DNA from 3 places in the Micromonospora sp. WMMD980 genome. Region 3 is predicted to be linked to each of the others. Evidence: riboswitches for the same ligand, from Rfam matches in the RefSeq annotation. Region 3 holds a riboswitch; each other region holds the start of a gene.
The links. Region 3 has a riboswitch for cyclic di-AMP ahead of O7618_RS22575 (hypothetical protein). Riboswitches for the same ligand answer to the same signal wherever they lie in the genome.

Region 1 (10,116 bases), 4.4 Mb from region 3:
CGCGCGCGGCGGCCATCAGACTGCGCAGCCGGTCCTCGCCGAGCTGGATGTCGCCGGCCGCGCCGGCGGTGGCCCGGAACAGGCCCCGCCCCGGGACGTACATGAAGCGCTCGCCGTCGACGCCGGGACTGGGTTCCTCGGTCACCTCGAAACGGATCATGGGCCACTGCCGGAGGGCAGCAGCGAGCTCGGCGCCCGTCCCCGGGCTGCCGGTCCAGCCGCACTCGGCGCGGCGCGCGCCGTGGTCGACGGGTTGCGCCGTCCAGTGCAGGTTGACCGGCGCGGCGAGGACGCGCGCGATCGCCCACTCGACGTGCGAGCACACGGCGAGCGGGGTCGAGTGGACGTATACGACGCCACGCGTTGGCACGGTGACCTCCCGGTGAGCCGAGGTGCGTCTTCCCCTACGACCTCGTCACCCGAGTGGCCTCTGGCACACATGATGACTGTTGTGACAGGTGGTGCGCCAGCGAATCGGAAAATTCGCCGGGGTCGGACGGTCGGAAATACCCGGGTGGCCGACCCGGTTGTGTCCCGGTGACGGCACGACGACCAGCCAGGCGTCGTGGTCGTGTACAGTTCTCTGGGCGGTTCTGTGCCGCCGCACATCTTCGCGGGCCGGCGCCCAACCGGGCGTCACCCGCATCAGCCCCCGGACGTTTCCCGTCCCCACCGTACGTCTGCAAGGAGTACCTCCGTGGCGAGCAACACCTCTAAGACCGCGCGCGCGTCAGTCCGGGCCGGCCAGGCTGGCCAGGGTGGCGCCCTCAGCGTGCTGGGCGAGTTCAAGTACCTGATCCCGCTCAACGGCGGCAAGCACGCCTACGTGCGCAACCTGACCAACGGCAAGACCGCGCACCTGCGCACCGACTCCGACGCCTTCGTCGAGGAGATCCGGGTGCTGGCCGCCGCCGGCCACGCCGCCAAGATCCGCGCCGAGATCAACGGCCTGGCCGCGGCCCACCCGGACCACGGCTGGGACGCGACCGAGAAGCGTCTCGTCGAGGCCGGCGTCTTCGAGGGCTGAGCGCCCTCACCCGCACCACCACGACCGCCCGTCGGGGATCACCCCGGCGGGCGGTCGCGCGTCTCCTCCTCCGCCAGCACCGTGACCTCGCCGGTGGCCAGCTCGTAGAGCGCGCCCACCACGGCCAGCTCACCGGCCGCGACCGGGGCGGCGAGCCGGTCGTCGGCGCGCAACGCGGCCACCGTCCGCCGCACGTGCCGGCGGATCGCCAGCGGATGCGCGGCCGGGTCGTCCAGCCCGACCTCGAGCACCGCCGGCGCGATCCGGTCCACCACATAGGCCAGCGCCCCGTCCGGCCGGTGCCCGGTGCGCAACGCGTCGACTGTCGAGGCGACCGCGCCGCAGCGCTCGTGGCCGAGCACCATCACCAGCCGTACGCCGAGCTGCCCCACCACGTACTCGATCGAACCGCGGACGGCCAGATCCAGCACGTGCGCACCGGTGCGGATCACGCAGATCGACCCGAACGTCTGGTCGAAGATCGCCTCCAGCGGCACCCGGGAGTCGATGCAACCCAGCACCACCGCGTACGGCTGCTGGTCGCCGGAGGCCACCGCCGCGGCGGCGCTGACGTCGTGCCCGTGCAGCGGCTGACCGCTGACGAAGCGGCGGTTGCCGGTGAGCAGCTCGGCCAGGGCGGCCCGGGGGCTCCGGGCGGCGGGCGTGGTCGGCATGCCCCCAGCCTGGTCACCGATCCGACCCGGCGCGGGCGGACGGCGAATCTTCTCACCGCCCCGGTTGCCATGGTGTCATGGCGGGTAACGCCGGTGTTACCGCCGGGTCACTCCGGTGGCCCAGCGGTCCGGGGAGGTGGACGATGCCGGAGCACCAGGAACTGCGGCTTCCCGACGACGTGCGCCTGCACGTCACGGCGACCGGGCCGGTGGACGCCGAGGTCACCGTGGTCCTGCTGCACGGCTGGACACTCGACGGGCGCAGCTGGCACCGGCAACTCGCCGACCTGCGGGAGCGCTTCGGCGACCGGGTCCGGACGGTCGCCTACGACGCGCGCGGCCACGGCCGGTCGAGCTGCCTGGCCCTGCGTGACGCCACCCTGGCCCAGCTCGGCGACGACCTGGCCGCGGTGGTCGACGCGTTCGCCCCGTCCGGCCCGGTCGTGCTGGTCGGGCACTCGATGGGCGGAATGACCGTGATGGAGTACGCGCACCGCCACCCCGACCGGTTCGCCGCCCGCACCGCGGGCCTGGTCTTCGTCTCGACCACCGCGGAGGGGCACACGCACACCGCCTACGGGCTCTCGCCCCGGATCACCCGGTTGATCCGTCTCGCGGAGACCACCGGGGCCGGCGTGCTGGCCCGCTGCGGCGGCTGGCGTCCGCCGCACGCGCTGCTGCGCGCGTTGCGCCCCAGCATCCGCTGGATGCTCTTCGGCGACCGCTGCGACGCGGCCGACATCCGCCTGGTCACCTCGGCGGTGGCGCGCGCCACGCTCCGCTCGATCGGCGGGTTCCGCGCCTCGATCGGCGCCCAGCACCGGCTGGAGACGCTCGCCGCGCTCGGCGGGCTGCCGGCCGCCGCGCTGGTCGGCGACCGGGACCGGCTGACCCCGCCGCCCTGCGCCGAGTCGATCGCGGCGGCGCTGCCCACCGCGGAGCTGACCGTCTGCCCCGGCGCCGGCCACATGCTGATGATGGAGCGCCCGGACGTGGTGAACGCCGCCGTCGCGGGCGTGGTGAACCGGGTGCTCGCCGGCTCGGCCCCGCCGGCCACCCGGTCGGTCGACGGTCGGCGACGCCGGTCGGCCGCTCGTCGGGTGGCGGCCTGATCCGCGGCCGGGAGACGGGTGGCCGCCTGCCCCGCGGCCGAACGGCCGGGAAACGGGTGGGAACGGCCGGATAAGGGGCAGGCGACACCGGCCGTGTGCCGGTCAGCGGCATGGCCCCGACGTCCGGTTTGCCGGCGGCCCGTACCCTCATTCAGCCCGTCGTGCCGTCCGACCACAGGAGCACCGCGTTGACCGACCAGACCACGCTGGACCGGGAGATCGCCGCCGAGCAGCGGCACCTCGACCGGGTGTACGCCCGGCTGGCCGAACTGCGCCGGTCCGCGGCCGCCGCCGAGCGGGAGGGGTACCAGCTGGCCCGGGTCGGCACCTTCGGCGCGCTGGTCGAGCGGGACGCGATGGTCTTCCACGCCGCCCAGCGCCGGCACGTGCTGGACGCCGAGCACGAGGGGCTGGTCTTCGGCCGGCTGGACCTGCGGACCGGGCAGGTGCTGCACGTGGGCCGGCTCGGCGTGCGCGCCGACGACGCCGAGACGCTGGTGGTGGACTGGCGGGCCCCCGCGGCGGCGGCGTTCTACCAGGCCACGCCGGCCGAGCCGCGCGGCGTGGTGCGGCGGCGCACGATCCAGTCCACGGCGGAGAAGGTCACCCGGATCGAGGACGACCTGCTGGACCCGGAGGCCGCCCCGCCGGACCTGGCGGTGGTCGGCGACGGCGCGTTGCTGGCCACGCTGTCCCGGGCCACCGGCCGGGGCATGCGCGACATCGTGGCCACCATCCAGCGGGAGCAGGACGAGGCGATCCGCTCCCCCGGCAACGGCGTCACGATCGTCTCCGGCGGCCCGGGCACCGGCAAGACGGCGGTGGCCCTGCACCGGGCCGCGTACCTGCTCTATTCCGACCGGGCCCGGTACGCCGGCGGCGGCATCCTGGTGGTCGGGCCGTCGGGCGTGTTCGTCGAGTACATCGCGTCGGTGCTGCCGTCGCTCGGCGAGGAGACCGCCACCCTGCACTCGCTCGGCTCGCTCTTCCCGGGCCTGTCCGCGACCCGGACCGACCCGCCGGAGGTGGCGGCGGTGAAGGGTTCGCTGCGGATGCGCCGGGTGCTGGAGCGCGCGGTCCGGGACGCGGTGCCGGACTCCCCGGCGGAGCTGCGCCTGCTCTACCGCGGGGAGCTGCTGCGGCTGGACCGGCCGGCGCTGGACGCGGTGCGGGACCGGACGCTGACCCGGGGCGCGCGCCGTAACGAGGTGCGCCGGGCCGCGTTCGACGCGGTGCTCGCCGCGCTCTTCGCGCAGGCCCGCACGCTGCGGGTGGGCCGGCTGCCGGAGCAGCCGGCGTTCGAGGACGAGATCATCGAGCGGCCGGAGTTCCGCGAGTTCCTCAAGGCCTGGTGGCCCCGGCTGCACCCGCGCCACGTGCTGGGCTGGCTGGCCCGGCCGGAGCGGCTGCGCCGGTACGCCGGCGGGGTCCTCTCCTCGGCCGAGATCCGGTTGCTCACCGACGCCTACCGGACGCTCGACACCGACGGGCTGACCGTCGCCGACATCGCCCTGCTGGACGAGCTGGACGCGTTGCTCGGCACGCCGGTGCGGCGGGCGAAGCCGAAGCGCGACCCGTACCAGCTCGCCGGCGGCGTGCGGGAGCTGAGCACGTACGCCGATCGGCAGCGCGCCGCGCGGGCGGCGGCCCGGGAGCGTCCGGCGGACTACCGCGACTACGCGCACGTGGTGGTGGACGAGTCGCAGGACGTGTCGCCGATGCAGTGGCGGATGGTCGGACGGCGCGGCCGCCTGGCGTCCTGGACCGTGGTCGGCGATCCGGCGCAGACCGCCTGGACCGGTGACCCGCAGGAGCTGGACCGGGCCCGGGACCAGGCGTTGGGCCGGCGTCGCCGGCACCGCTACGAGCTGACCACCAACTACCGCAACTCGGCGGAGATCTTCGCGGTGGCGGCGGCGGAGATCCGCCGGCTGTACCCGGATCTGGCGTTGCCCGACGCGGTGCGGTCCACCGGCGTGCCGCCGGTGCGGCGCACGGTGGCCGCCGCCGAGCTGCCGGCGGCCACTGTCGAGGCGGCCCGGACGCTGCTGGCCGAGGTGGAGGGGACGGTCGGCGTGATCACGCCGGTGCCGCGCCGGGACGAGGTGGCCGGCTGGCTGGGCGAGCTGGGCGGCGGCCGGCTCCAGGTGGTGACCAGCCTGCAGGCCAAGGGCATGGAGTACGACGGTGTGGTGCTGGTGGCGCCGGGTGAGATCCGGGCCGATCCGGGTTCCGGGGTCCGCACGCTCTACGTGGCGCTCTCCCGGGCCACCCAGCGCCTGACCACGCTCGACCCGGTGGCGTGACCCCACCCTCACTTGCACACATAGCGATGTGAGCATAGATTGGTTCCGGCCGGGGCACGAGGCGGAGGGTGTGTGCGTGGGCGCAGGTCATGACCACAGCGGCGCGGTGGCGAACGCGGCGCACCGCCACGCAGGGCGACTCTGGGCCGCCTTCGCGCTGCTCGCCGCGCTGATGCTGGTCGAGGCGGTGGCCGCCGTCACGACCGGCTCGCTCGCCCTGCTCTCCGACGCCGGGCACATGTTCACCGACGTGCTGGGCATCGGCATGGCGCTCGCGGCGATCAGCGCCACCCGACGCGCCCGCACCGACCCGCAGCGCACGTTCGGGCTCTACCGACTCGAGGTGCTCGCGGCGCTGGCGAACGCGGTGCTGCTCGGCGCCGTCGCGATCTACGTCCTCGTCGAGGCGGTCCGCCGGTTCGGCGAGCCGCCCGAGGTGCTCGCCGGCCCGATGCTCGTGGTCGCCGTGCTCGGCCTGTTCGCCAACGTCGCCGCGTTCGCGCTGCTGCGCTCCGGCGCGCAGGAGAGCATCAACCTGCGGGGCGCCTATCTGGAGGTGCTGGGCGACCTGCTCGGCTCGCTCGGCGTGATCGGCGCCGCGCTGGTCATCGCGCTCACCGACTGGTGGTGGGCCGACCCGGTGGTCGCGGTGGCGATCGGCCTGTTCATCCTGCCGCGCACCTGGCGGCTCGGCCGCGCCGCGGTGCGCATCCTGGTGCAGGCCGCACCGGAGCACCTCCAGGTGACCGCGGTGCACGACCGGCTGGCCGCCGTGCCCGGCGTGGCCGAGGTGCACGACCTGCACGTCTGGACGCTCACCTCGGGCATGGACGTCGCCTCGGCGCACCTCACCGTCGACGGGGGCGCCGAGGTCGCCAACGTGCTGGCCGCGGCCCGGGCCGCGCTGCACGAGGACTTCTCGATCGACCACGCCACGTTGCAGATCGAACCCGGAGCGTCAGCCGGCACCTGTGGCCCGACCGGGTGGTAATTGAGGACAGACTTAAATCAGCGTGGTTATTGTTGGCCTATGCCGGTTTTGCCCGGTTACCGGCTCCGGGTGGCGGAGCCGGCTCCGGGCAACGCCGGTAGGCTCGGCCGCGGCCACACCTCGGGCGTCACTCCGGCACCCGTGGGCGCGGCCGGCGCCTAATCGCCCGCAGGGCGAGCCGGGGAACCACGTACGTGGGGTGCATCCGCGTCAGCGGTAGGGATCTTCCGTCCCGAACCCGTCAGCTAACCCGGTCGGCGGTTGACGGAAGGACACGCGAATGCCCACAGTGGCACCTGTACGACGGACGGCCGCCCGGTTGGCGGCCCTACTCGTCGCGACGCTGGCCCTCGGCGTCGGGACCGTGCCGGTCTCCCCCGCCCCGGCGGCGCGGGCGGCCTCCCCGACCGGCCTGCTCGCCGCCGCGCCCGGCGACGACGAGGGCGGCACCCCCGCGCTGCGCGACCAGCTCGACGCGGCCAGCAAGGGCTGGCTGGAGGCGAAGGCCGCGCTGAACCGCTCGGTGACCCGGCAGAAGCAGCTCAACGACCGACTCAAGACCATCGACGTGGAGTTGGCCGAACGCGACGCCAAGGTCGGTGAGATCGCCGGGGTGGCGTACCGCACCGGCCGGATGGGCACCGCCGCGGCACTGCTCGCCAGCCGGACGCCGGAAGGCTTCATGGACCGGGCCGCGGCGCTGGAGACGGTCGCCGCGCACGAGGACCGGACGCTGCGCGACCTGATCGCCACCCGGGACGAGGCGACCCGCACCCGCGCCGCGCTCGACGGCGAGATCACCGAACAGCGCAAGCAGGTCACGCTGATGGCGAAGCGCAAGAACCAGGCCGAGCGGGCGCTGGAGGTCGCCAACCGGCGGCCGGCCCCGAGCCGCGGCAGCGACGCGGGCGACGACGGCGGCAGCACCCGGGGCACGTCCACGGCGAACGCGAAGCCGGCCAAGCGCAACTCCGACGGCTCCTGGCCTGCGGAGTCGTGCAGCGTCAACGACCCGACGCCGGCCAGCGGCTGCATCACCCCGCGCACGCTGCACGCGTTGCAGCAGGCCAAGGCGGCCGGCTTCACCAGGTACGTCTCCTGCCATCGGCCCAGCGGCTCCGGTGAGCACCCGAAGGGGCGGGCCTGCGACTTCGCGGCGCAGAAGGACGGCTTCGGCGGAGTCGCCAGCGGCGGGGACAAGACGTACGGCAACAACCTGTCCGCGTACTTCATCCGCAACGCCGACCCGCTCGCCGTGCTCTACGTGATCTGGTTCAAGCGGATCTGGTTGCCCAGCAGCGGGTGGAAGTCGTACAGCGGTGGCAACGGCGACCCGTCCAGCGACCACACCAACCACGTGCACCTGTCGGTCTACTGAGCACTACGCTCACCGACGTACGCCTGGTGTCGCCGCCTGACCCACGACGTGGGCCACGCGGCGGCCGACGATCGGTGGCATGAGACGACTCTCCCCCGCCGGCCGCAAAGTGCTGCTCGCCGCGCACCTGACCACGTCGCTGGGCTGGCTCGGCACCGACCTGACGCTGCTCGCGCTCGGCGTGGCCGGGCTGCGCGGGGCCGACCCCGAGGTGGTCTATCCGGCGGCGGCGTTGCTGGTGACCTGGCTGTTCGCGCCGCTGAGCGTGGCGGTCTGGCTGATCGGGACCGCCAGCGCGCTGCTCACCCCGTCTCCACCCACAAGCCATGGGGGCGGGTCAGGCCGGCCGGCCCTCCAGGGTCGCGCCGAGCCGGGCGGCGAGGCCCAGGTGGGCCGCCCGGGCCTGGCGGAACGCGTAGCCGAACAGCGGCGCCGGCGCGGTGAGAGTGATCTCCACGTCGATCCGCACCACGCCGTCGGGCTCGTCGCGCAGCCGGGTGTGGTTGCGCACCGTGGTCGCCGGTTGCTGCCGTGCCACGGTGACCACCTCGTCGTCGTTGGCGATCAACACGTCGGCCTGGTAGGTCACCGGGAAGTGCAGCGGTCCGAGTTCCAGCCGGTCGGTGATCGCATAGCTGGCCAGCGCACCGGGCCGGGGCGGCAACTGCCGCACCCGCACGATCAACGGATGCAGCTCACCCTGCCGGCTCAGGTCACCGAGCAGGTCCACCGCATCCGCCCGGCGGCACCGGGCCTGCACGGTGTAGCTGAAACTGTCGCTACTCTGCAACCGGTCCCCCTCGCCGTCGTGGGTCCGGACGATCGTCCCGTACCGGGGCCAAGCTGGCAACGGGTCGAAGGTCCTCCGGTCGGTGGGGCCGGTCGGCGGGCGTCAGGCGCCGGGGAGCACCTCGGGGGTGTCGTCGGCGAACCAGGGCTCGGGCGCGCCGAAGAGGCCGAGCAGGCCGGTCACCCAGAGCTGGCGGTGCACGAACCGGCTCGGCTCGGTCACCACGAGCTTGACGCCGCTGACCTCGCAGGTCTGGAAGCCGGCCACCATGGCGCTGATGCCGACGGAGTCGATGAACGTCACGAGCCGCATGTTCAGCTCGATCCGCGCGGGGCGCCCCTTGGCGAGCACCTCGGCGATCGCTTCCCGCACCTCGTACGCGGTGTCGACGTCGATCTCCCCTCGGGGCGCGATCTGGACGGCACCACCCGGACGCAACGACTTCACGATCGACAGGCTCACGCGAGCACCTCCACTCGCCCCAACGGGCGCCTCATCAGTACGCGGGCCGCGACCGAGAGTATTCCTCCAACGGCCCCGGTCGCCACCCCCCGGGATGAGCAATTCGCGGACTGGGCACACCTGGGCGAGCCCAATCCGGACCTCCGGGTTCCGAATTCCCCTTCGACGCGGACCGTGACCAGCCGAACGACCGAGCCGGGTCGACCGATCCGCCGACCCAGGGTAGCGGGCCCGCGCACGTCCCGGGGAACACCCACCCGTCGGCGCGTTCGGGTGAGCGGTCGGGCGTTTGGGACGGCAGCGGGTGGGGCACTGCCCAGCGGGAGTGGCACCCCGAGGAGGTAGAACAATGTTCGGATCCAGCCTGATCGACCGCCGCAGCAAGCCCGAGCGGGTCGCGGACCAGGCGTGGCAGCACCTGCTCTCCGCGGTCGGTTCCGCCGGGGACAGCGTGCGCGACGTCACCCGCACCGCCCGCCGCAGCTCCTCCGGCCTGGCCGACGACGCCACCGACCTGGTCGGCTCCGCCGCCGACGAGGCACGCCGACGGGCCGGCCTCGCCTTCGACGCGCTCGCCGGTCGCCGTCCCGCGCTGCCCTGGACGTTGTTGATCGCGGCGGCCCTGGCCGGCGCGGCCATCGGCTGGGCCGCCGGCACCGCCGCCCGTGCCGCCGGCAGCCGCGACGGCGGCGCCGACGAGATCGAGTTCGTGGACGTCGACCGGCCGAACTCCCCGGCCGGCCTGGACGGCTGACCGAACGGCTCACCCGCAGAACGGTGGCCGCCCCCACACTCGGGAGCGGCCACCGCTGTCGTGCCTTCTCCCCGGCTCAGCGGGCGGCGCAGGAGACGGTCGGCGCGCGGTTGCCGCCGGTCGCGGTGCCGGTGAAGCCGACAGTGGTCGACCCGCCGACGCCGAGGTTGCCGTTCCAGCCCGCGTCGGTGACCGTCACTGCCGCGCCGGTCTGCGTGTACGACCCGCTCCACAGCTGGGAGATCCGCTGACCGTCCGGGAAGGTCCAGGTCAGCGTCCACCCGGCGATCGGCGTGGTGCCGGAGTTGCGCACCGCCACCTCGCCCTGGAAACCACCCGGCCAGGTGTTCGTCACCGCGTAGGCGGCCGCGCACCCGCGCCCGGTCGACGACGGGGTCGGCGTGGGACTCGGCGCGGTCGGGGTGGGGGTCGGCGTGGGCGTCGGGGTCGGCGAGGGCGACGGCGAGGACGGGGTCGGCGTCGGGCTCGCCGAGGTGGGGGTCGGCGTCGGCGTGCCGCCGAGCCGGTCCGCCACCAGGATGCCCCGGCCGTTGGTGCCCAGGTAGACCCGGCCGTAGACGCGCGGGTCGCCGGTGAGCGCCTCGCCCGCGTTGCCGTACTG
Region 2 (10,116 bases), 670 kb from region 3:
ACGGCGAGGTGGAGGTGGGCGGGAAGCCGGCCGTGCGGCACGTCCTCGACCTGACCGCTCAGACCTCCACCGGCGGCTCCGCCTGGTAGGCCCGGTGCAGCGTGGCCAAGAACTCCTCGGCCTCCGGGAACCGCACCGGGCCGATCCGGGACACCGGCACCCCTGGTGTCCGAGAGTTCAGCACCGCCGCCCCGGCGAAGCCGGGCAGGTCGTCCCGCGTCACCGGCCGGGTCCGCTGCGGCACGCCGAGCCGGTCCAACTGCCGCCGGAGGATGCCCATGGTGGTGCCGACCAGCATCGGCGCATCCGGCCAGACCACCGCGTCACCGTCGGCGAACACCAGGTTCCAGATCGTCGCCTCGGTGAACCGGCCCGTCCGATCCACGAACGCGGCGTCGTCGAAGCCGTCCCGGACCGCCCGGCGGGCGAGGTGACTCTTCGCCAGCTCACCGACGTGCTTCACCGCCGGGAGGAACCGCTCGTACTCGTACGCCGCCAGCGCCAGCGGCCCGGCCGGCGGTGACGCGGGGGCACGGGTCCGGACCAGCAGGTCCGGTTCGCTCTCGCCGGGATGGATCGTGGCGGTCAGCGTGACGTCCGGCGGGGCCGGCCTGGATGGCGACCCGCATCGCAGCGCGCACCTGGTCGTCGGGCAGCGCGGTACCGAACAGCTCGTGGGAGGCGTCCCGCAGGCGGGCGAGGTGCAGGTCGAGGCCGCGCACCCGGCGGTCGCGCACCTGCATCGCGGTGAAGTGGGCGTTGCCGGCGAAGGCGAGCGGCGCCAGGTCGTCGGCGGTCGCCGGCCGGCCGTTGCGGTGTACGGCGAAGAACCCCATGCCGGAACTCTAGGGGCGGTGATCGCGAGCCCAGGCGCCGAGTCGGGCGGCCAGCTCGTGCAACCGCTGGCGAAACTGATCGCGCAATGCCCGGTCGGTGCCCGCCAGCACGCCCGCGGGAAGGTCGGCCCAGAACTCCTGAGTGAGGCGGCACGATCCAGGGTCCAGCGGCTCAACGGTGAGCGCACCCCACGTCGGCGGGTACATCAGACTACGCGTCACCGCGCGGCGGCCCTGTTCCATCTCGATCACCTCGTGCAGAATGCCGAGCCGGCCCTCCGGGGTCCGCTGCACGAACGCCTGGATCTCGCCGACCCCGCTACGCCCGGGCAGAGTCACCGCCACTTCCGTCGAGTCGAAGAGCGTGCGGGTGGACGCTGGATCCCACATGAACGAAAATGCCGTCTCCGCATTCACCGGCAGGTCGACGGTGGTCGTCTCATGGACCCGCACCGGATCGGCCGCCACTCTCATCATGCGAAGGCGTATGCGCACGCCGCATTGTGGCAGACGCGCCATCGAGACTCGGAAACGCCGGACGGGTGGCGACGCCGACCTCGGCCGGTCCGGCCTGGTGGCGCGCCGGAACGAGTACGGGCGCAGGTGTCCCGCCAGAGGGAGGTGACCTACTAGCCCTTCACCCGCGCATCCATGGAAGCAGTCCCGCCCTCGGGAACATCGACCACCAGAGGAGGCACACAGGCGGCCAGTAGGTCACGGCGGCGACGGCGAAGTACCACGGGCGCCATCCGTCGAACAAGCCGCGGTAGCCGCTGGCATCGGCCCAGTCGTGCACGGCCCAGCTCCATAACGCGTAGCCAGCAAGGAAGGAGAGGGAGCAGCCAACTCGTGCTGCTTTTCCGGGTGTACGCCCGCACCAACGGTCCAGTGCCTTCCGCCCCACGCGTACATCATGACCCTGCCTTGCAAAGGTCAGAACTGCTGTCAGCCGGTGTGTGGGACCTGCCGCTAGTCTGGGGCACCGACGCGGACCGGGTTACTTGGTGCAGTTGGTGACCTTGACCGTATCCGTGTGGGGCGGTCAGCTGGCCTGGTGGGGAGTTGAGGCCATGATCCGGCGGAATGACCCGCTCGCCCTGTTGGCAATCGCCATGGGCACGGCGACCGGCATTTTCGTCTGGGTAGCGCCCTCCCACATCCCCTACACCTCCCAGATGCTGCTGCTGCTCCTTGTGCCGATCGGCACGCTTGTGCTGCTCATGTACCTCGCAGGGCCGGCTGCCTTCGTGGCGGTGACCCGCACGCATGTCGTCGTGGGCAACCCGCTCGTCAGATACAGCGTTCCGCGGTCACTGGTCGATGGGGTCCGGATCGATGGGTTTGGCATCGAGCTGCAGGTTTCCGGGCACTCGCCCATTCCGATCGCTGCCCTGACGCCGGCAGTGGGCGGTCACAACCGGGTGCGTCCAGGCGGGTACCGAACGCGCTTGGACAGGATCGCGGCGCTCTTGGAGCACACGCCGGCGACACTCGTAGCCGGCACGATGGTGCGCCGGCACCGGTATGTACACCTCGTCCTCTTGACGGTCGACGTGCTGGCTCTGGTCGGGATGGTGTTCTACATCAGCACCGACCCCCTCAAGTAGGAGCGAACCGGCGGGCACAGGCCGGCCGGGCACATCCGGACGACGACAAGGTGGAGCGGCCCACACTATGACCGCGACGCCGACACCGTCACAGCCAGCGGCGAGCGATGGCACGCCTGGGAACTCGACAAACCCACCGACCTCGACGTGCCACCCATCGGCCACCGAGTCCTCCACGCCATCTCGGAACGCAGGCAGTGGCGCGCCCGGCTCGACGCCGCGAGACGGGCTGCCGACCCGCCTGACGTTCGGCAACTAGCTGCAAGCCCACCGAGAGCGGGGAGGGATGACGGTCAGTGGATGAGGTGCTGACGGTGGAGGAAGCCGCGCCGCCGATGAAGATGAGCATCCACTACGTGCGGCGGCTGGCCGCGCAGCGGCGCATCGCCTTTTCACAAGGTCGGCCGCTGCGTGGCCGAGCCCTCGGACAAGGGCAAGAAGGCAGGTGAGAAGCGTGGCCGGTGGATGGCCGGAGGGGCGCTGATGGCCGGTGGAACGTCGAAGACCCTGGCTCGGACTCGCGTCCTGGGCAGGGCCTTCGTGGTGGAGCGGGTGACGGGAATCGAACCCGCACTGTCAGCTTGGGAAGCTGATGTTCTGCCATTGAACTACACCCGCAGGCGGCACCACTGTACCTGAGGTCACCATCCCCGTGCACCCAGGCACCCCCGCCGGAGCGGTCCGGCCAGTTGATCAAGCGATGTTGCATGCCGGCAACATATGGCCGTTCTCAAATTTGTCGATGGGATGTAACGTCTGCTCCACGTTTCCGACCCGGCGTGACACACCCCCGGTCACGCCGTCAGAAAGAGGTGGGCCCATGGGACTCCGTCCCAACCTGCTGACCCGGCGTACCGCCGGTGTCGCGACGTCGACCCTCGCGCTGCTGCTCAGCACCGCGGCCGTCGGCGTCGTCCCCGCTGCTTCGGCCTTCTCGGCCGCCCCGGCCGGCGTCTGCGCCGAGCCGGCCGACGCCCACGCCGACGCCCGCGTCGCCAAGGGCGGCCACGCCAAGCTCGACCCGAACCACCTGACCGCCAAGCAGGTACGCGAGCGCGAGGCCGACCTCGCCACCGCGCAGCGCGAGCGGGCCAACTTCCGGACCGGCGCGGTCACCCCGTTGGCGACCGTCACCATCCCGGTCGTCGTGCACGTCATCCAGGAGAACAGCACCCGGGCCGGCGGCAACATCCCGGACTCGCTGATCAACCAGCAGATCAGCGTGCTCAACCAGTCCTACTCGGGCTCGACGGGCGGCGCGGCCACCGCGTTCTCCTTCCAGCTCGCCAAGATCAACCGGGTGACCAACCCGTCGTGGTACCCGATCGTGCAGGGCTCCTCGGCGGAGCGGTCGATGAAGACCTCGCTGCGCACGGGCGGCAAGAACACGCTGAACATGTATCTCGGTGAGCTGAGCGACGGCCTGCTCGGCTGGGCGACGTTCCCGAAGCGCACGCTGGACAAGATGGACGGCGTGGTCGTGCTGAACGAGTCCCTGCCCGGCGGCACCGCCACCAACTACAACCAGGGCGACACCGGCACCCACGAGATCGGCCACTGGCTGAACCTCTACCACACCTTCCAGGGCGGCTGCTCGGGCTCGGGTGACAGCGTCTCCGACACCCCGGCCGAGGCCTCCCCGGCGTACGCCTGCCCGACCGGTCGGGACACCTGCTCGGCCACGGGCAAGGACCCCATCACCAACTTCATGGACTACACCTACGACTCCTGCATGTACCAGTTCACCGCCGGCCAGGCGAGCCGCATGCTCACCGCGTGGAACGCCTACCGCGCGGCCTGACCTGCCGCACCGCGTACCGGTGCCGGCCCTGTCCTCGGACGGGGCCGGCACCTGTCGTTTGCGGACCCGGTCAGGCGGCCGGGCGGCGGGTGTCGAAGCCGTGCCGGCCGCGTCGACCCTCGGCGACGAGCGGGTCGCGTCGCCGGACCGGCGTGGCGTCGTGCGGGTCGAGCCAGAGCCGCACCTGCGGCCCGCCGGCACCGGGGCGGGCCACCTGGTCGCGCCGGGTCAGCATCGCCACATCGACGGTGAACTCGAACAACCGCCAATCGCCCTGCGGAGTCGCCCGGCCGAGCCGGGCCAACCGGGCCACGGCGGCCGGATCGGAAACCGGGCGAGCCCGACCCGCCACGTATGCCTCGTCGTCGCTCTCCTCCGGCGGGAAGGAGTGCAGCGCGTAGCGGCCGTCGCGTTCGAGGTCGCGGCGCTTCGGCGAGTCGATGACGAAACACCAGAGCCCGTCATCGGTGATCAGCGGGGAGACCGGGTGCACCCGGGGGCCACCGTCGGCGCGGACCGTGGCGAGGTAGCCGAAGCCCGGCCCGTACTGCTGGAACAGAAGGCGGATCTCGGCGGCGAGGCGGGGCTCGTCGGCGGCGAATTCGGACCAGGAAGCCATGCCGACATCCTATCGAACAGGTGTACGAGAGCGCAGTCCGACACGCAGGTCACCCGCACCGGTCGCTATGGTGTTCCGATGCTGCTCTCCGACCGCGACCTGGTCTCCGAGATCAAGGCGGGCACGCTCGCGCTGGAGCCCTTCGAGCCCACGCTGGTGCAGCCGTCCAGCATCGACGTACGCCTGGACCGGTTGTTCCGGGTCTTCAACAACCATCTCTACACGCACATCGACCCGTCGGTGCAGCAGGACGACCTGACCTCGATGGTGGAGGTGCCGGAGGGGCAGCCGTTCGTGCTGCACCCGGGCGAGTTCGTGCTCGCGTCCACGCTCGAGGTGATCTCGCTCGGCGAGGAGTTGGCCGGCCGGCTGGAGGGCAAGTCCTCGCTGGGACGGCTCGGCCTGCTGACGCACTCCACCGCCGGCTTCATCGACCCGGGCTTCTCCGGGCACGTCACATTGGAGCTGTCCAACGTGGCGAACCTGCCGATCACGCTCTGGCCGGGCATGAAGATCGGTCAGCTGTGCATCTTCCGGCTCTCGTCGCCGGCCGAGCACCCGTACGGCTCGGCCGTCTACGGCTCGCGCTACCAGGGCCAGCGCGGCCCCACGCCGAGCCGCTCCTGGCAGAGCTGGCGCACCTGGCCGACGCGCTGACGCCGCCCGCCGCCTGTTAAAAGGGGCCCCCTGTTATGCGGAATGCGTTAACAGGGGGCCCCTCCTTGCACCTCAGCCGGGGCGGCCGTAGCTGTTGATGTCGCCGTCGTCGACGCGCTTCATCGTGATGGGCTTGCCGGACTGGGAGGCGTGCACCACCCAACCGTCGCCGACGTACATGCCCACATGGTGCAGGTCGCCGTAGTAGAAGACCAGGTCGCCGGCGCGCAGCTCGGCGCGGCTGACCCGCCGGGTGACGTTGTGCTGCTGGCGGGCGTTGTGCGGCAGCGAGACGCCGGCCTTCGCCCAGGCGGCCATGGTCAGGCCGGAGCAGTCGAAGTGGTCCGGGCCGGCGGCGCCCCAGACGTAGATCTTGCCGATCTGGGCGCAGGCGAACTTGACCGCCACTCCGGCCGCGCCGCCGGGATACCCGGACGGGCAGGGCGCCGGACGCAGCGGGCCGCCACCGCCGTTGCCGTAGACCTTGAGCCGCAGCTTCTGCAGCTTGGCGATCTCGGCGTCGATCTGCTTCTTCTTCGCCGCGAGCTGCGCCTCGGTGCGACTGAGGTCGGCGACCATCGCGTCCAGCGGCTTCTTCTTCGCGGCCAGCTCGTCGCGGAGTTCGGCGATGTCGCGCACCTGCTCCTGCTGGTGGTGCGCGAAGCGGTCGAGCATCTCCAGGCCGCTGACCAGCTCGCTCGGCGAGCGGCTGCCCAGCAGGGCGTTCACGGTCGAGAGGTTGTCGCCCTTGTACGCGTCGGCGGCGAGCCCGCCGACCTGCCCGAGCGCGGCGTCCACCCGCGCCTGCAGCGGGGTGATCTGCCTACCGAGCGCGTCGGCCTGCCGGCGCCGCACCGCGAGCTGCTCGCGTACGGCGTTGACCTGCTCGATGACGGGTTCGAGCTTGTTCCAGTCGCGGTCGATCTGGGCCTCGATCTCGGCGACCGAGGGTTCGGCGTGGGCCGCCGTCGCGCCACCGGTCATGACGACCGCGGCGCCGACCAGTGCGGCGAGTGTGGTGGTGAAGCGGGACCAGCGGGAACGCGGCACGACCACGGACCGGTCGATCGACCGGCTCGACGTCGGCCGCGGGGCATGGTGTGCCACCGGGCGTCCGTACTCCTTCGTCTGACCGCCTACCGGGTTAGCTGACGGGTTCGGGCGGGAAGGGAGCCGCCCTACCGCAGTGGCTGCGGATTCACCCCAGGTACCTGGGTCCCCGGTTCGCCCGTGGGCGACTCGGCGGTGTCGGACCGTCACCGCCCGGGTTGGACGATGAAACTGGCGGCCGACGATTGACCAGAGTAGGTACCTCCGTTATCGATCCGCAACCCGAACGGCAGTGACACTCCGTACCCAATATCTGACGCGAGACGCGAGTGAAGCTTTCTTTCACGCAACTTTCAACACCGGAAAGGTATTGACCGACGCGGGTGCCCGGAGTGAGGGTGGGAACGCAGTGACCCCCATCCCTGTCCAGGAGGTTCGATGCACCTCTCACCCCCGCCGTCGGGCGGACGGATACTGCTCGCCGCCGCCGTGGCGACCGCGACCGCACTGGCCACCACCGGCCCGGTGATCGCCGCGCCCGCCGCGCCGGCCGTCGGAGACCGGCAGCAGCAGTACGCCGCCGCGGCGGCCGAGTACGGCGTGCCGCCGAACGTGCTGCTCGGCGTCTCCTACCTGGAGTCCCGTTGGGACGTCCACCCGGGCCAGCCCAGCACCAGCGGCGGCTACGGCCCGATGCACCTGACCGACGCCACCCACGTGCTCGCCACGCCCGGCAGCGCGCACGTCGACGAGGACGAGGACCCGCGCGGCGACGACTCGCGCCCGCTCACGCTCGACCCGGCCACGGCCGCCGCGCCGGCCCGGGAGACGCCGCTGCCGACGGCCTCGCTCCAGACGGTCGACGCCGCCGCGACGCTCACCGGGCTCGACGCGCAGAAGCTGCGCACCGATCCGGCCGCGAACATCCGTGGCGGCGCGGCGCTGCTCGCCTCGTACCAGAAGGCACTGGGCGGGCCGGTCGGCGCCGCCAGCGACCCGGCGGCCTGGTACGGCGCGGTGGCCCGCTACTCGGGCGCGGACACCACCGACGCGGCGGCGGCCTTCGCCGACGAGGTCTACGACCAGCTCGGCCAGGGCGCGACCCGCACCACCGACGACGGGCAGCGGGTCACGCTGGCCGCCACCGCCGCGCGTCCGGACCGCGCCGCCCTGACCCGGCTCGGGCTGCGGCACGCCACGCGGCCGGACGGGCTGGAATGCCCGGTGCGGCTGGCCTGTGAGTGGATCCCCGCGCCCTACGAGCAGCTCGGCGCGGACCCGGGCGACTACGGCAACCACGACCTGGGCGACCGGCCCGAGCAGCAGAAGATCGAATACATCGTCATCCACGACACCGAGGGCTACTTCGCCCCCAGCGTCGACCTGGTGAAGCGGGCCGACTACCTGGGCTGGCACTACACGCTGCGCTCGGTCGACGGCTACGTGGCGCAGCACATCAACGCCAAGGACGTCGGCTGGCACGCCGGCAACTGGTACGTCAACGCCAAGTCCATCGGCCTGGAGCACGAGGGCTTCGCCGGGCAGGGCACCTGGTACACCGAGGCGATGTACCGCAGCTCGGCCAAGCTGGTCCGGTACCTGGCGCACAAGTTCGGCATCCCACTGGACCGGCAGCACATCATCGGCCACGACAACGTGCCCGGCACCACCGCCGGCACGGTCAAGGGCATGCACTGGGACCCGGGACCCTACTGGGACTGGTCGCACTACTTCGACCTGATGAAGGCGCCGTTCCGGACCACCGGCACGTCGCGCACCGGACTGGTCACCATCGACCCCGACTTCGCTGCCAACCGACCGGCGTTCGTCGGCTGCAACCAGCAGCCGCCGGGCGTCCCGACGCCCACCCCGCCGGCCGAGACCTGCCCGTCGCGCGGCTCCTCGGCGGTCGTGCTGCGGACCGCGCCGAGCGCGGACGCCCCGCTGGTCAACGACCTCGGGCTGCGCCCGGACGGCACGCCGGACACGATGTACATCTCGGACCACGGTGCCCGCGCCTCCGCCGGGCAGACGTACGCGGTGGCCGGCCGGCAGGGTGACTGGACGGCGATCTGGTATCTCGGCCAGAAGGCGTGGTTCCAGAACCCGGCCTCGGCGCCCACCGCGAAGTGGGCGACCGGCTTCGTGGTGACGCCGCGGCCCGGGAAGGCCACGATCCCGGTGTACGGCCGCGCCTACCCGGAGCAGGCCGCCTACCCGGACACCATTCCCTACCAGACCATCTCTCCGCTGCAGTACACGTTGGCCGCCGGCCAGCGGTACGCGGTCGGCGGCGTGCTGCCCGGCGAGTACTACCGGGCCGTCTCGTTCGACGGCACCGCGCCGGGCGACCGGACCGTGGTCCGCGGCAAGAACCGCTACGTGCAGGTCCAGTTCGGCCACCGGATCATGTTCGTGAACCTCGCCGACGTGCTGATCCTGCCGTCGCCGGTCGGCGCGCCGCGATAGCGCCACCGGCGTGACGAAGGCCCCCGGTCCAGGTGGACCGGGGGCCTTCTCCGTCGAGGCCGGTGCGGGTCAGGCGACCCGGACGAAGCCGGCGAGCGGTTGGGTGCTGATGCTCGACACCTGGACCGGTTTGCCGGTGCGCGGCGCGTGCACCATCACCCCGTTGCCGAGGTAGAGCCCGACGTGGTGCAGGTCGCTGCCGAAGAACACCAGGTCGCCCGGTCTGGCGTCGGAGCGGGAGACCCTCCGGCCCTCGTTCCACTGGGCCCCGGTGAAGTGGGTGAGCGAGATGCCCGCCGCCTTGTAGGCGTACTGCGTCAGGCCGGAGCAGTCGAACGAGTTCGGGCCGGTGGCACCCCACACGTACGGGTCACCGACCTGGGCGCACGCCGTCTTGATCGCGGTACGCGCGGCACTGCTCACCACCCCGTCGACCGCCGGGCAACCGGCCGGCCGGATCGAGGTCACCGGCAGCATCGCGGTGAGGCGCTTGATCTCCGAGTCGATCTGCTTCTTCTGCGAGGCCAGCTGGGCCTCCTGCTTCTTCTCGGTCGCGATGATCTCGTCGAGCTTCTGCTTCTCCCGGTTGTACTTGTCGCGGGTCGCCAGCACACCGGCGATCTGCCGACGCTGGTCGTCGGCGATCCGGTCCAGCATGACCAACTGCTCGGCCAGCGTGCCCGGCTTGGTGCTCACCAGCAGCGCGCCCATCTCCTGCGACGGGCCGCGCATGTAGTAGCGGGCGGCGATGTCACCGACCTTGTTCATGGCCAGCGTCGAGGCCAGCTCCAGCGGGACCATCTTGTCCCGCAGGGTCGCCGACTTCTTCTGGTTCACCTTGAGCTGGGCGCGAACCTTGTTGTAGTTCTCGATGGTGGGTTCGAGCTTCTCCCACTGCTTGTCGATCTGCGCGTCGATCTCGTCCACCGAGGGCGCCGCGTGCGCGGGGGCGGTCAGCATCCCGGCGCCGACCGCGACGGCCGCGACCAGGGTGACCAGACGGCGTACCACCCGGTGGAACCCGGCCGGCCGGCCGGGTGGAGCGCTCGGGGCGTGACGTTGGGGGGGCATGGTTGC
Region 3 (10,116 bases):
TCGGCGCGCGGGCACGGGCGGGCCGCCCGGCCGCTGTCACGCGTCGCCGGTGTCGTCCTTGACCGGCTCGCTGGCGAAGAGGTCGAGCAACGCGCCCACCTGCTGGTCGGCCTCGGCCGGGTGCCGGAAGCGACCGCTGGGGTTGATGGTGTATTCGTTGCGGCGGCCCACCCGGGTGCGGTGGAGATAGCCGCCGCTCTCCAGGTCGGCGACGATGGCCTGGGCGGCCCGCTCGGTGACGCCGACCTCGTCGGCCACGTCCCGCAGGCGCGCGGTGGGGTTGCGCGCGATGGCCAGCAGCACGTGCCCGTGGTTGGTGAGGAAGGTCCAGTTGCGGCGGCTCCCGTCCTCGCCTGGTGTGGTCGCCATGGTGGTCATCGTATGGCGTCCCCGGCCGGTGCCCGGACCCGGCGGGAGTCCGAACGGCGACGTATGAAATGCGGATCACGAAATCTTGACGTGCCTTCGGCCGCGTGTGACTGTGGGTCGCGTGGCCGACACCGCCGCCGGCCTGGTCGTTCCGCGCGAGAACGAGGTGAGCAGCGATGATCCCGGCCACCCCCGACGAGGCACTCGGCGAACTGCGTGCCGGTAACCACCGGTTCGTCACCGGTGTGCCGCAGCACCCGAACCAGGACGCCGGACGCCGGACGGCGGTCGCCGAGGGCCAGCACCCGTTCGCGGTGGTGGTCGGCTGCTCCGACTCCCGGCTCGCCGCCGAGATCATCTTCGACCGGGGTCTCGGTGACCTCTTCGTGGTGCGCACCGCCGGCCACACCGCCGGCCCCGAGGTGCTCGGCAGCGTGGAATACGCGGTGACCGTGCTCGGCACGCCGCTCGTGGTGGTGCTCGGTCACGACTCCTGCGGCGCGGTCCAGGCGGCCCGTGAGGCGGTCCGCACCGGCTCCGCCCCGGCCGGGCACCTGGGCGCGGTGGTGGACGCCGTGTCGCCCAGCCTGCTCCGCGCCGCCCGGCAGGGCATCGAGGATCTGGACGGGATCGTCGACGTCCACATCGCGCAGATCGTGGAGACCCTGCTGGCCCGTTCGACGGTGCTCGCCGAGCGGGTGGCCGGCGGGTCGTGCGCGGTGGTCGGCATGTCGTACCGGCTCAGCGGCGGCGAGGTGCGGACGGTGGCGCAGTCCCCGGCCGCGCTGCCCGCGCCGGCCGCGCCGGCGGACCCGGCGCTCGCCGGCTGAGTCGCGGAAACCCGAAAAGGAGCCGCCCTCGGGCGGCCCCTTTTCTTCGTGCCGGTCGGGTCAGAGCAGCGACATGTGCACGTGGTCGGTGTGGTTGGAGGGCCCGCTGTAGGAACTCCAGCCGGTCGCCGGGAACCAGATCTGCCGGTTCCAGATCACGTAGTAGATGCCCAACCGGTCCGCGTTGCGGATGAGGAAGGCGGCCACCTCGTTGCCGTACCTGCGGGTGTCGTTGTTGTGCCACGGCGAGAAGCCGCTGTTCTGCAGCGACCAGTCGCAGGCCCTGCCCTTGGGGTGCTCCCACGGCCCGCCCGGTCGGTAGCAACCCACGAAGCGGTCGAAGCCGGCGCGCTTGACCTCCTTGTAGGCGTGCAGCGTGCGCGGCGTGACGCAACCGGACGTGGTCGGGTCGTTCTCGCTGCACGACTCCGCCTTCCAGCCGCCGTCGGCGGTGCGGCCGGGACCGATCCTGGCGACCGGCGAGGTCGCCGAGACCAGACCGCCGGTGAAGCCCAGGCCGCCGACCAGCTTCAGCGCCTTCTGCGCCGCGGTCCGTTCGCGGGCCATCGCGTTCGTCTGCTTCTCCTGCTCGCGCACCTCGGCGTCGGCGGCGATCTGGGCCTGCTCGGCGCGGGTCTTGGCGGCGTTGATGGCGGCGAGCCGCTGCGCGTTGAAGAGGTTGAGCTCGTCCAGGGCGCTGGCGCGTTCGACGAACGAGTCGGGCGACCGGCTCTCCAGCAGCATCGCCATCGCGCCCATCCGACCGGTCCGGTAGGACTGCGCGGCGATCTGGTTGACCTGCGGGCTGAGCGCCGCAAGCTCGGCCTCGGCCGCCGCCTTCTCGGCGGTCAGCCGCTTCTGGCGCTCCTGCGACTTGGCGAGCTTCGACTTCGCCTGGAGGTAGGACCGGTTGGCGGAGTCGATCGCCTCGGTGATGAGCGGCGGTTCGTCGTCCTCCGCGTGCCCGGAGGGTTTGGGAGCGGCGGCGTGCGGGGCGGCCGTCGCCGAGGTCGGCCCGACCAGCACGGCGAACGCGGCGAGCACGGCCACCACGGGTGTCGACCAGCGGCGCAGGGGTGCCGTCACAGTGTTCCCTTCCGTCGACCGCCGACCGGGTTAGCTGACGGGTTCGGGACGGAAGCGGCCCCTACCGCTCGCGCGGATTCACCCCATGTACCTGGTTCCCCGGTTCGCCCGGAGGCGATTGGGCGGCGGCACCGCAGGCGCCGGTGCGCGCCTTCGGCGGTGACCGGGGGCGAGGTTACCCGAGATCCCGACCGGGGATCTACGTCCGGAAGCCGACCAATCGCGAGAATTCGACATTGCCCAGCGTGAGCAGGATCGCGTTTGACGTCGGCCGTCACGCTGCGGAGTGTCACCATGTGGCCTCCGTACTCCTCGGTTCGCCGGGCCGTCGCGCGGCGGACCCGCCGCCGAGCGCCTCCAGCGCCTCGTTCGGCCCGCGCGGCGGCCGGGCCGTGGGCGGCGACGCGGCGTCCGCGTCCGGCCCGCGCCGCCCGGCGGTGGTGACGACCGCGGCCAGCGCGGTGGTCAGCGGTACGGCGGCGATCAGGCCGAGCGTGGCCACCGCGCTGCGGACGATCTCCTGGGCGAGGAACTCGCTGGTGAGGATCTCGCCGACCGGGCGGGAGTCGGCGACCAGGAGGAGTAGCAGCGGCAGCGAGGCGCCCGCGTAGGCGAGCACGATGGTGTTGACGGTGGACGCGATGTGTGCCCGGCCGACCCGGGTGGCCGCCCGGTAGAGCTGCCGCCGGGACAGCCCCGGGTTGGCCCGCGCCAGCTCGGTGACGGTCGCCGACTGGGTGACCGTCACGTCGTCCAGCACGCCCAGCGAGCCGATGATGATGCCGGCCAGCAGCAGCCCGTGCAGGTCCACGTCACCCTGGAACATGGACAGTGTGGTGGCGTCCTCGCTGCCGAAGCCGGTCAGGTGGGTGGCGCCGGTGGCGAGCGTGCCGAGCACGCCGGTGACCACCAGGCTGCCGAGTGTGCCGAGCACGGCCACCGAGGTCTGCGCGCTGATCCCGTGCGTCAGGTAGAGCACCACGAACATGATGAGCGCGGCGCCGACGATCGCCACCGGCAGCGGGGACCGGCCGGCGCCGATCCCCGGCAGCACGAAGCCGAGCAGGATGGCGAAACTGGCCACCAGCCCGCCGAGCGCGGCCAGCCCGCGCCAGCGGCCGAACGCCACGATCGCGGCCGCGAAGAGCGCCACCAGCCAGATCAGCGACGTCCCGCGTTGATGCTCGGCGATGTTGTAGGTCTTCACCGTCGGATCGGCCGGGTCGGTCAGCTCGACCAGGATCACCTTGTCGCCGACCTCGACCCGGGGCGCGCCGGGGCCGTCCGGGATCGGCGTCTCGACCTGCCGGCCCGCGTCAGGGCCCTGCTCCACGGCGACGGTCACGGTGCCGCACCGTCCCGCGGCGCCCGTCGGCGCCTCCGGGGTCGGCGGGCAGGGCTCGGTCACCACCCGGGTCACCGTGCCGTGGTGGCGCGGCACGTTCTCGCCGCCCGCCGGTTCCGGCCCCTGCCGGGGCCAGAGCGCCAGCGCCGCGACGACGGTGAGCACGAAGAGCGGCACCACTGTCGCGACGAGGAGCCGGCGTACGCGCGGCGGCGCGGGGGCGGGACGGCTGTGGTCGGCGCCCACGGCGTCTCCCAACTGTCGACGGCGCGACCCGGTCGCCGGCCCGACTGGTCCTCGGCCGGCGCGGGCGCGTGCTGGCCACGCCCGTTCGTCGCCGGGCCATGGTAGCCAGCCCCACGGGGGGAGGGGGTCAGCCGCGCTTCATGAGGCGGCCCACGGCGGCCATCATCTCGGTCGCCATCTCGTCGGCACGGCCTTCGGCGGCGCCCTCGTGCATGCAGTGCCGGGCGTGGCCGTCGAGCAGGCCCAGGGCGACCTTGTCCAGCGCGGCCTGGATGGCCGAGATCTGGGTCAGCACGTCGATGCAGTAGCGGTCGTCCTCGACCATCTTCTCGATGCCCCGGACCTGCCCCTCGACGCGACGGAGCCGGGCGAGGAGCTGGTCCTTGCTGGCGGTGTAGCCCCGGGTCGGGGTGGACGGGGTGGTCATGTGCCGAGGATACCGTACCCCTCGGGGGTATGGTAAGGTTCACCATGTACCCCTAGGGGGTATCAGATCGGAGGGCGAGATGGAGACCACCTACCGGGTGACCGGCATGACCTGCGGCCACTGCGTCAACGCGGTCAGCGCCGAACTGACCGCGCTGCCGGGCGTCACCGACGTCAAGGTCGACCTGGCCACCGGCCGGGTCACCGTCACCAGCCAGGGCCCGATGGACGCCGACGCCGTCCACGCCGCGGTGGACGAGGCCGGCTACGACCTCGCCGAGGCCTGACGGGCCCAACGCATCCGTCAACCGGAGGAGGCACCATGAACACGGCGACGAAGCTGAGCGGCTTCGCCCTCGGCCTCGCGGCGGTGTTCGGCGGGGCGTACGGGATCGGTCACCTGGCCGGTCCCGTCGCCCCGGCCGCCGAGACCAGCCACGACCCCACCGACACCGACCACGGGACCGGCGCCGCCGGACACGGCGACCGGGGCTCCGGCGACGCCGCGCACCTGCCCGGCGGGCTGCTCGTCGCCGAGCGTGGCTACACGCTCCAGCCGGTCACCGCCCCGGCCGGCGAGTTCGCGTTCCGGATCACCGGCCCGGACGGGAAGCCGGTCACCCGCTACGAGGTGGCCCACGACAGGCGCATGCACCTGATCGTCGCCCGACGCGACCTGTCCGGCTTCCGGCACGTGCACCCGGAGCTGGCCGACGACGGCACCTGGCGGGTCGCCTCGCCGCTCGCCGCGCCCGGCGTCTGGCGGGCGTTCGCCGACTTCACCCCCACCGGCGGGGAGGCGCTGACCCTCGGGGTCGACGTCACCGTTCCCGGCCTGTTGGCCGCCCGGCCGCTGCCGTCCCCGGCGACCAGCACGACGGTCGACGGCTACACGGTGACGCTCACCGGCACGCCGGAGCCGGGTCGCACCAGCCGGCTCACGCTCTCGGTCAGCCGGGGCGGCCGCCCGGTCACCGACCTCCAGCCCTACCTCGGGGCGTACGGGCACCTGGTGGCGCTGCGTCAGGGCGACCTGGCCTACCTGCACGTGCACCCGGAGGGCGAGCTCGGTGACGGGCGGACCCCGGCCGGACCGGCGGTCACGTTCGCGGCCGAGGTGCCCTCCGCCGGGGCGTACCGTCTCTACCTGGACTTCCGGCACGGCGACGCGGTGCACACCGCCGAGTTCACCGTCGTGGCCGGCGACCCCACCGGGGAGGTGCCGCGATGACCACCACGGGAAAGGCGCTGCCGACCGCGCCGAACCAGATCGAACTCACGATCGGTGGCATGACCTGCGCGTCCTGCGCGGCCCGGATCGAGAAGAAGCTCAACCGGATGGACGGCGTCGAGGCCACGGTGAACTACGCCACCGAGAAGGCCACCGTCCGGTACGCCGACGAGGTCGCGCCGGACGACCTGATCGCCACCGTGGAGAAGACCGGCTACACGGCAGTGGTGCCGCCCCCGCCCACCCGGACCGAGGCGACCACGGCCGGTGAGCCGGTGAACGAGCTGCGCGGCGCGCGTACCCGGTTGTGGGTCTCCGCCGTGCTGACCCTGCCGGTGATCGTGCTGGCCATGGTGCCGGCCTGGCAGTTCGACCACTGGCAGTGGGCCTCGCTCACGCTGGCCGCGCCGGTGGTGGTCTGGGGCGGGCTGCCGTTCCACCGGGCCGCGCTGGTCAACCTGCGGCACGGCGCGGCGACCATGGACACCCTGGTCTCGCTCGGCACGCTTGCCGCGTTCGGCTGGTCGCTCTGGGCGCTCTTCCTCGGCGATGCCGGGATGCCGGGGATGACGCACCCGTTCCGGTTCGACATCACAAGAGGCGACGGCGCCGGCAACATCTACCTGGAGGCCGCCGCCGGCGTCACGGTCTTCATCCTGGCCGGGCGCTACTTCGAGGCCCGCGCCAAGCGCACCGCCGGTTCCGCGCTGCGGGCCCTGCTCGAACTGGGCGCGAAGGACGTCGCGGTGCGGCGCGGCGGGCAGGAGGTGCGGGTCCCGGTCGACCAGCTCGCGGTCGGCGACCGGTTCGTGGTCCGGCCGGGCGAGAAGATCGCCACCGACGGCATGGTCGAGGAGGGCACCTCGGCGGTCGACGCCGGCATGCTCACCGGCGAATCGGTGCCGGTCGAGGTGGGGCCGGGCGACGCCGTGGTGGGCGCGACCGTGAACGCCGGCGGCCGGCTCGTGGTCCGGGCCACCCGGATCGGCGGGGACACCCAGCTCGCCCAGATGGCGCGGCTGGTGGAGGCGGCGCAGACCGGCAAGGCGGCGGTGCAGCGGCTCGCCGACCGCATCTCCGGCGTCTTCGTGCCGATCGTGATCGCCCTGGCCGCCGCCACGCTCGGCTGGTGGCTCGGCACCGGCGGCGGGCCGACCGCCGCGTTCACCGCCGCCGTGGCGGTGCTGATCATCGCCTGCCCGTGCGCGCTGGGCCTGGCGACGCCGACCGCGCTGCTGGTCGGCACCGGGCGCGGCGCCCAGCTCGGTGTGCTGATCAAGGGGCCGGAGGTGCTGGAGTCCACCCGCCGGGTCGACACCGTGGTGCTGGACAAGACCGGCACCGTCACCACCGGCCGGATGGCGCTGGCCGAGGTGCGGCCCGCGCCCGGCGAGGATGCCGGCGAGCTGCTCCGGCTGGCCGGCGCGTTGGAGGCGGCCTCCGAGCACCCGATCGCCCGGGCGGTGGCCGAGGCAGCGACGGCTGCCGGCCCGCTGCCGGCGGTCGCCGACTTCGCCAACACCGAGGGGCTGGGCGTGGCCGGCACGGTCGACGGCCGGGCCGTGCTGGTCGGGCGGCTCCGGCTGCTGCGGGAGCGCGGTCTCGACGTACCCGACGAGGTGGCGCGGGCCGTGACCGGCGCGGAGGCGGCCGGTCGGACGGCGGTCCTGGTCGGCTGGGACGGGCGGGCCCGCGGGGTGCTCGCGGTGGCCGACGCGGTGAGGTCGACCAGCCGGGCGGCGGTCGACCGGCTGCGCGGCCTGGGGCTCACCCCGGTGCTGCTCACCGGCGACAACACCACGGTGGCGACGGCGGTGGCCGCCGAGGTGGGCATCGACGAGGTGATCGCCGAGGTGCTGCCGGCCGACAAGGTGGCGGTGGTCGAGCGGCTCCAACGCGAGGGCCGGGTGGTGGCGATGGTCGGCGACGGGGTCAACGACGCCGCCGCGTTGGCCCGGGCCGACCTCGGCCTGGCCATGGGCACGGGCACCGACGTGGCGATCGAGGCCGCCGACCTGACCCTGGTCCGCGGTGACCTGCTGGCCGCGGCGGACGCCATCCGGCTCTCCCGCCGCACCCTGGCGATCATCAAGGGCAACCTGTTCTGGGCGTTCGCCTACAACGTGGCCGCGCTGCCGCTGGCGGCCGCCGGGCTGCTCAACCCGATGCTCGCCGGCGCGGCGATGGCCTTCTCGTCGGTCTTCGTGGTGGCGAACAGCCTCCGGCTGCGGCGGTTTCGCCCGATCGGGTGACGTGGGATTGGGCCGGCGACCGCCGGGGTAACCAGTTGTCGTCACGCAACAGCTGAGGTGGAGGTTCCCATGGGTCTCGACGACAAGATCGACAACGCTTCCCAGGACACCGCGGGCAAGGTCAAGGAGGGCGTCGGCCGGGCGACCGACGACGAGCGCCTCGAGGCCGAGGGCCGCAACGACCAGGCCGGCGCCAAGCTCAAGCAGGCCGGCGAGAAGATCAAGGACGCCTTCAAGAGCTGACGTACGACTTGCACAACCCACCGGGCCGGCCTTCGGGCCGGCCCGGCGTGCGTGTTGTGGTCAGTGGCGTACCCGGTAGCGGAGGTGGGTGACGCCGGGTGCCGCCACCACCTTTTCCGGCGCCAGGGCGACGTCCAGCGGCCCGTCGAACAGCGGCGTGCCGCCGCCGATCACCTCGGCGTCGACGGTGCGCTCCCCGTCGGCGAGACCGTGCTGCGCGCGCCAACTCTCGGTGGCGAAGGCCCACTCGTGCAGCCGCAGGCCGCCCCGGCCGAGCGGATCCTGGACGCTCTGACCCGGCGCGGCCACGTAGCCGTCCAGCGACACCGACAGTTGACTGAAGACATCTCCCATGCCTGGTGGACCACCTCCGGTGGCGGATCTCATCGGGCAGCGCGGCAAAGTGGAGACAGTGAGACAGCGGTCGGGCGCTCCTGGACTTCAGCAATCCGAGGGCTCCGTCCGCCCCGCCGTGGGGGAGCACGACGTGCAGACTCTGCCCCCTGCGGCGGTCCACTCGTGATCGCTCGGGCCGAGGCGCGGCTGCCTGCAGTGCCAGGAATGGTACGCCTGTGCGCAGTTCGACTGGGCGGTGGAGCGGTTCGCCCATTACGCGTCGATCACCTTGCAGAAGCGATGACCTGAAGGTCTTCCGCTGCTCCTGCTCGGCTTGAGCTGATCCAGCGGTCGGTTACGCAGCGCGATCGGTTCGGGTGGGTGCGGAGAGTAATGGCATCGCCCGGGAGTGGCCCGAGCATCTGGGCGCCTTTGCTCTGCAGCCATATCCGCACCGGGCGGTTGACCTGTGCTGACGTCAGAGTCGCCGATACCGGTGATGGCCCGGTTCGGTGACGATCCGTCACCGCTGCGCGGATGGCTGCAGAGCAAAGGCGCGGATCGGTCACCTCTGGCCCCGACGTCGCTGTCACGCCTGGTGATTGCCCGCATGGTTCAAACACGGGCCCACCACTCGTGATCGCCGCAGGACGAGGCGGGCCTGGTTCAGCGGGCTCCGCGCAATGGGCGCGGTGTCGGGTGGTTGGCGTCGAGGGAGGCGCGGTCGGCGGCGGTGGTGCCGGAACTCCAGCCCTCGGAGTCGCGGACCTGGAGCCGGTGCCGGGTGGTGCCGGGGAAGAGCTGCTCGGTGCGTTCCCGGACCGCGTCCGTGCGAGCCGCGAGCACCGGCAGCAACCGGCCGTCGGCGTGCTCCTCGGCCGCCGCCGTGCTGGTCGCCCGCAGCCGCTCCCCGATGCGCAGCGCGAACGCGTTGAGGAACGACTCATCGTAGCCCTTGGTGCGCCGCCCGCTGGTCCGGCCCCGGGCGGCGCGCCCGCGCAGCATCGCGGCGGTGGCCTGCACCAGCAACGACGTGTGCAGCAGCTCCACCGCGGCCAGGTCGGCCGGAAAGCCGAGCACGGTGGCGAAACCCAGGTCGTCGGACCACACCGACTCGCACCGGTTCGCGCCCGCCACCTCCTGGATCAGCAGCGCCTTCGCCGCCGCGTACGGGGCGTCGGTGCCCAGGCGGATGCCGCCCGGCCGATCCGGGCGGGCCGCGGTGGCGTCGAGCAGCGCCGTGTCGATGCTGTGCCGGGCCATCAGCTCCTGCGCCTTCGCGGTGAACGCCTCCGCCTCGGCCGGGTAGGCGGTCGACTCGGCCTTGGCCAGCAGCGCGCGTACCCGGTCGAGCATCCGGGAGCCGGTGGCCGGGACGGCGGCGAGCGGGACGGCGGCGGCACCGGGCGGCGGGCGGAGCAGCGCGATCGGGGGCAGCCCCTCGATCAGGACGAGCGCGTCGACCGCGTCGCGCAGCGCGGTGATCCGGTCGCCGTCCGCGCGACGGTCCAGCCAACCCGCGTCGGTGTCCCAGCGGGTGCCCAGGTCGGCGAGCTGGTCGTCGAACCAGGCCGGGACCGGGTCGGGCAGCGTGCGCCGCTGGGCGGCCAGCGCGTCACGCAGCAGCCGGGCGCCGCGCGACGTGAGTCGCCGGGCGGCGAGCCGGTCCAGGTCGACCGGTTGCCAGCCGCGCGGCCAGAGCCGGCCCAGCGTGCGGCACAGGCGGGTGAGCAGCGCCGCGTCCACCGCCGC

Region 1: it holds a riboswitch for cyclic di-AMP, as region 3 does, so the genes downstream of both, O7618_RS02225 (hypothetical protein) here and O7618_RS22575 (hypothetical protein) in region 3, are expected to answer to the same signal.
Region 2: it holds a riboswitch for cyclic di-AMP, as region 3 does, so the genes downstream of both, O7618_RS25815 (NlpC/P60 family protein) here and O7618_RS22575 (hypothetical protein) in region 3, are expected to answer to the same signal.

Annotation. Positions count from the first base shown of each region.
Region 1 is NZ_JARUBE010000003.1:364,342-374,457, reverse strand. It holds gene O7618_RS02255 (DUF3145 domain-containing protein) at 1-370, opposite strand, end outside; gene O7618_RS02250 (hypothetical protein) at 698-1,027, shown strand; gene O7618_RS02245 (carbonic anhydrase) at 1,066-1,701, opposite strand; gene O7618_RS02240 (alpha/beta hydrolase) at 1,845-2,813, shown strand; gene O7618_RS02235 (AAA family ATPase) at 3,002-5,119, shown strand; gene O7618_RS02230 (cation diffusion facilitator family transporter) at 5,196-6,110, shown strand; cyclic di-AMP (ydaO/yuaA leader) riboswitch at 6,256-6,386, shown strand; gene O7618_RS02225 (hypothetical protein) at 6,391-7,488, shown strand; gene O7618_RS02220 (SRPBCC family protein) at 7,826-8,278, opposite strand; gene O7618_RS02215 (STAS domain-containing protein) at 8,381-8,740, opposite strand; gene O7618_RS02210 (hypothetical protein) at 9,090-9,494, shown strand; gene O7618_RS02205 (cellulose binding domain-containing protein) at 9,571-10,116, opposite strand, start outside.
Region 2 is NZ_JARUBE010000003.1:5,470,068-5,480,183, forward strand. It holds gene O7618_RS25765 (GNAT family N-acetyltransferase) at 1-89, shown strand, start outside; gene O7618_RS25770 (aminotransferase class IV) at 59-550, opposite strand; gene O7618_RS25775 (hypothetical protein) at 447-836, opposite strand; gene O7618_RS25780 (SRPBCC family protein) at 846-1,304, opposite strand; gene O7618_RS25785 (hypothetical protein) at 1,841-2,443, shown strand; gene O7618_RS25790 (hypothetical protein) at 2,740-2,892, shown strand; tRNA gene O7618_RS25795 (tRNA-Gly) at 2,988-3,061, opposite strand; gene O7618_RS25800 (zinc metalloprotease) at 3,264-4,244, shown strand; gene O7618_RS25805 (pyridoxamine 5'-phosphate oxidase family protein) at 4,315-4,863, opposite strand; gene dcd (dCTP deaminase) at 4,942-5,520, shown strand; gene O7618_RS25815 (NlpC/P60 family protein) at 5,593-6,627, opposite strand; cyclic di-AMP (ydaO/yuaA leader) riboswitch at 6,638-6,775, opposite strand; gene O7618_RS25820 (peptidoglycan recognition family protein) at 7,009-9,039, shown strand; gene O7618_RS25825 (C40 family peptidase) at 9,109-10,116, opposite strand, start outside.
Region 3 is NZ_JARUBE010000003.1:4,795,712-4,805,827, reverse strand. It holds gene O7618_RS22585 (helix-turn-helix domain-containing protein) at 37-378, opposite strand; gene O7618_RS22580 (carbonic anhydrase) at 546-1,199, shown strand; gene O7618_RS22575 (hypothetical protein) at 1,260-2,285, opposite strand; cyclic di-AMP (ydaO/yuaA leader) riboswitch at 2,290-2,420, opposite strand; gene O7618_RS22570 (YibE/F family protein) at 2,575-3,876, opposite strand; gene O7618_RS22565 (metal-sensitive transcriptional regulator) at 4,004-4,303, opposite strand; gene O7618_RS22560 (heavy-metal-associated domain-containing protein) at 4,383-4,589, shown strand; gene O7618_RS22555 (hypothetical protein) at 4,625-5,533, shown strand; gene O7618_RS22550 (heavy metal translocating P-type ATPase) at 5,530-7,785, shown strand; gene O7618_RS22545 (CsbD family protein) at 7,855-8,028, shown strand; gene O7618_RS22540 (hypothetical protein) at 8,089-8,382, opposite strand; gene O7618_RS22535 (DUF2786 domain-containing protein) at 9,031-10,116, opposite strand, start outside.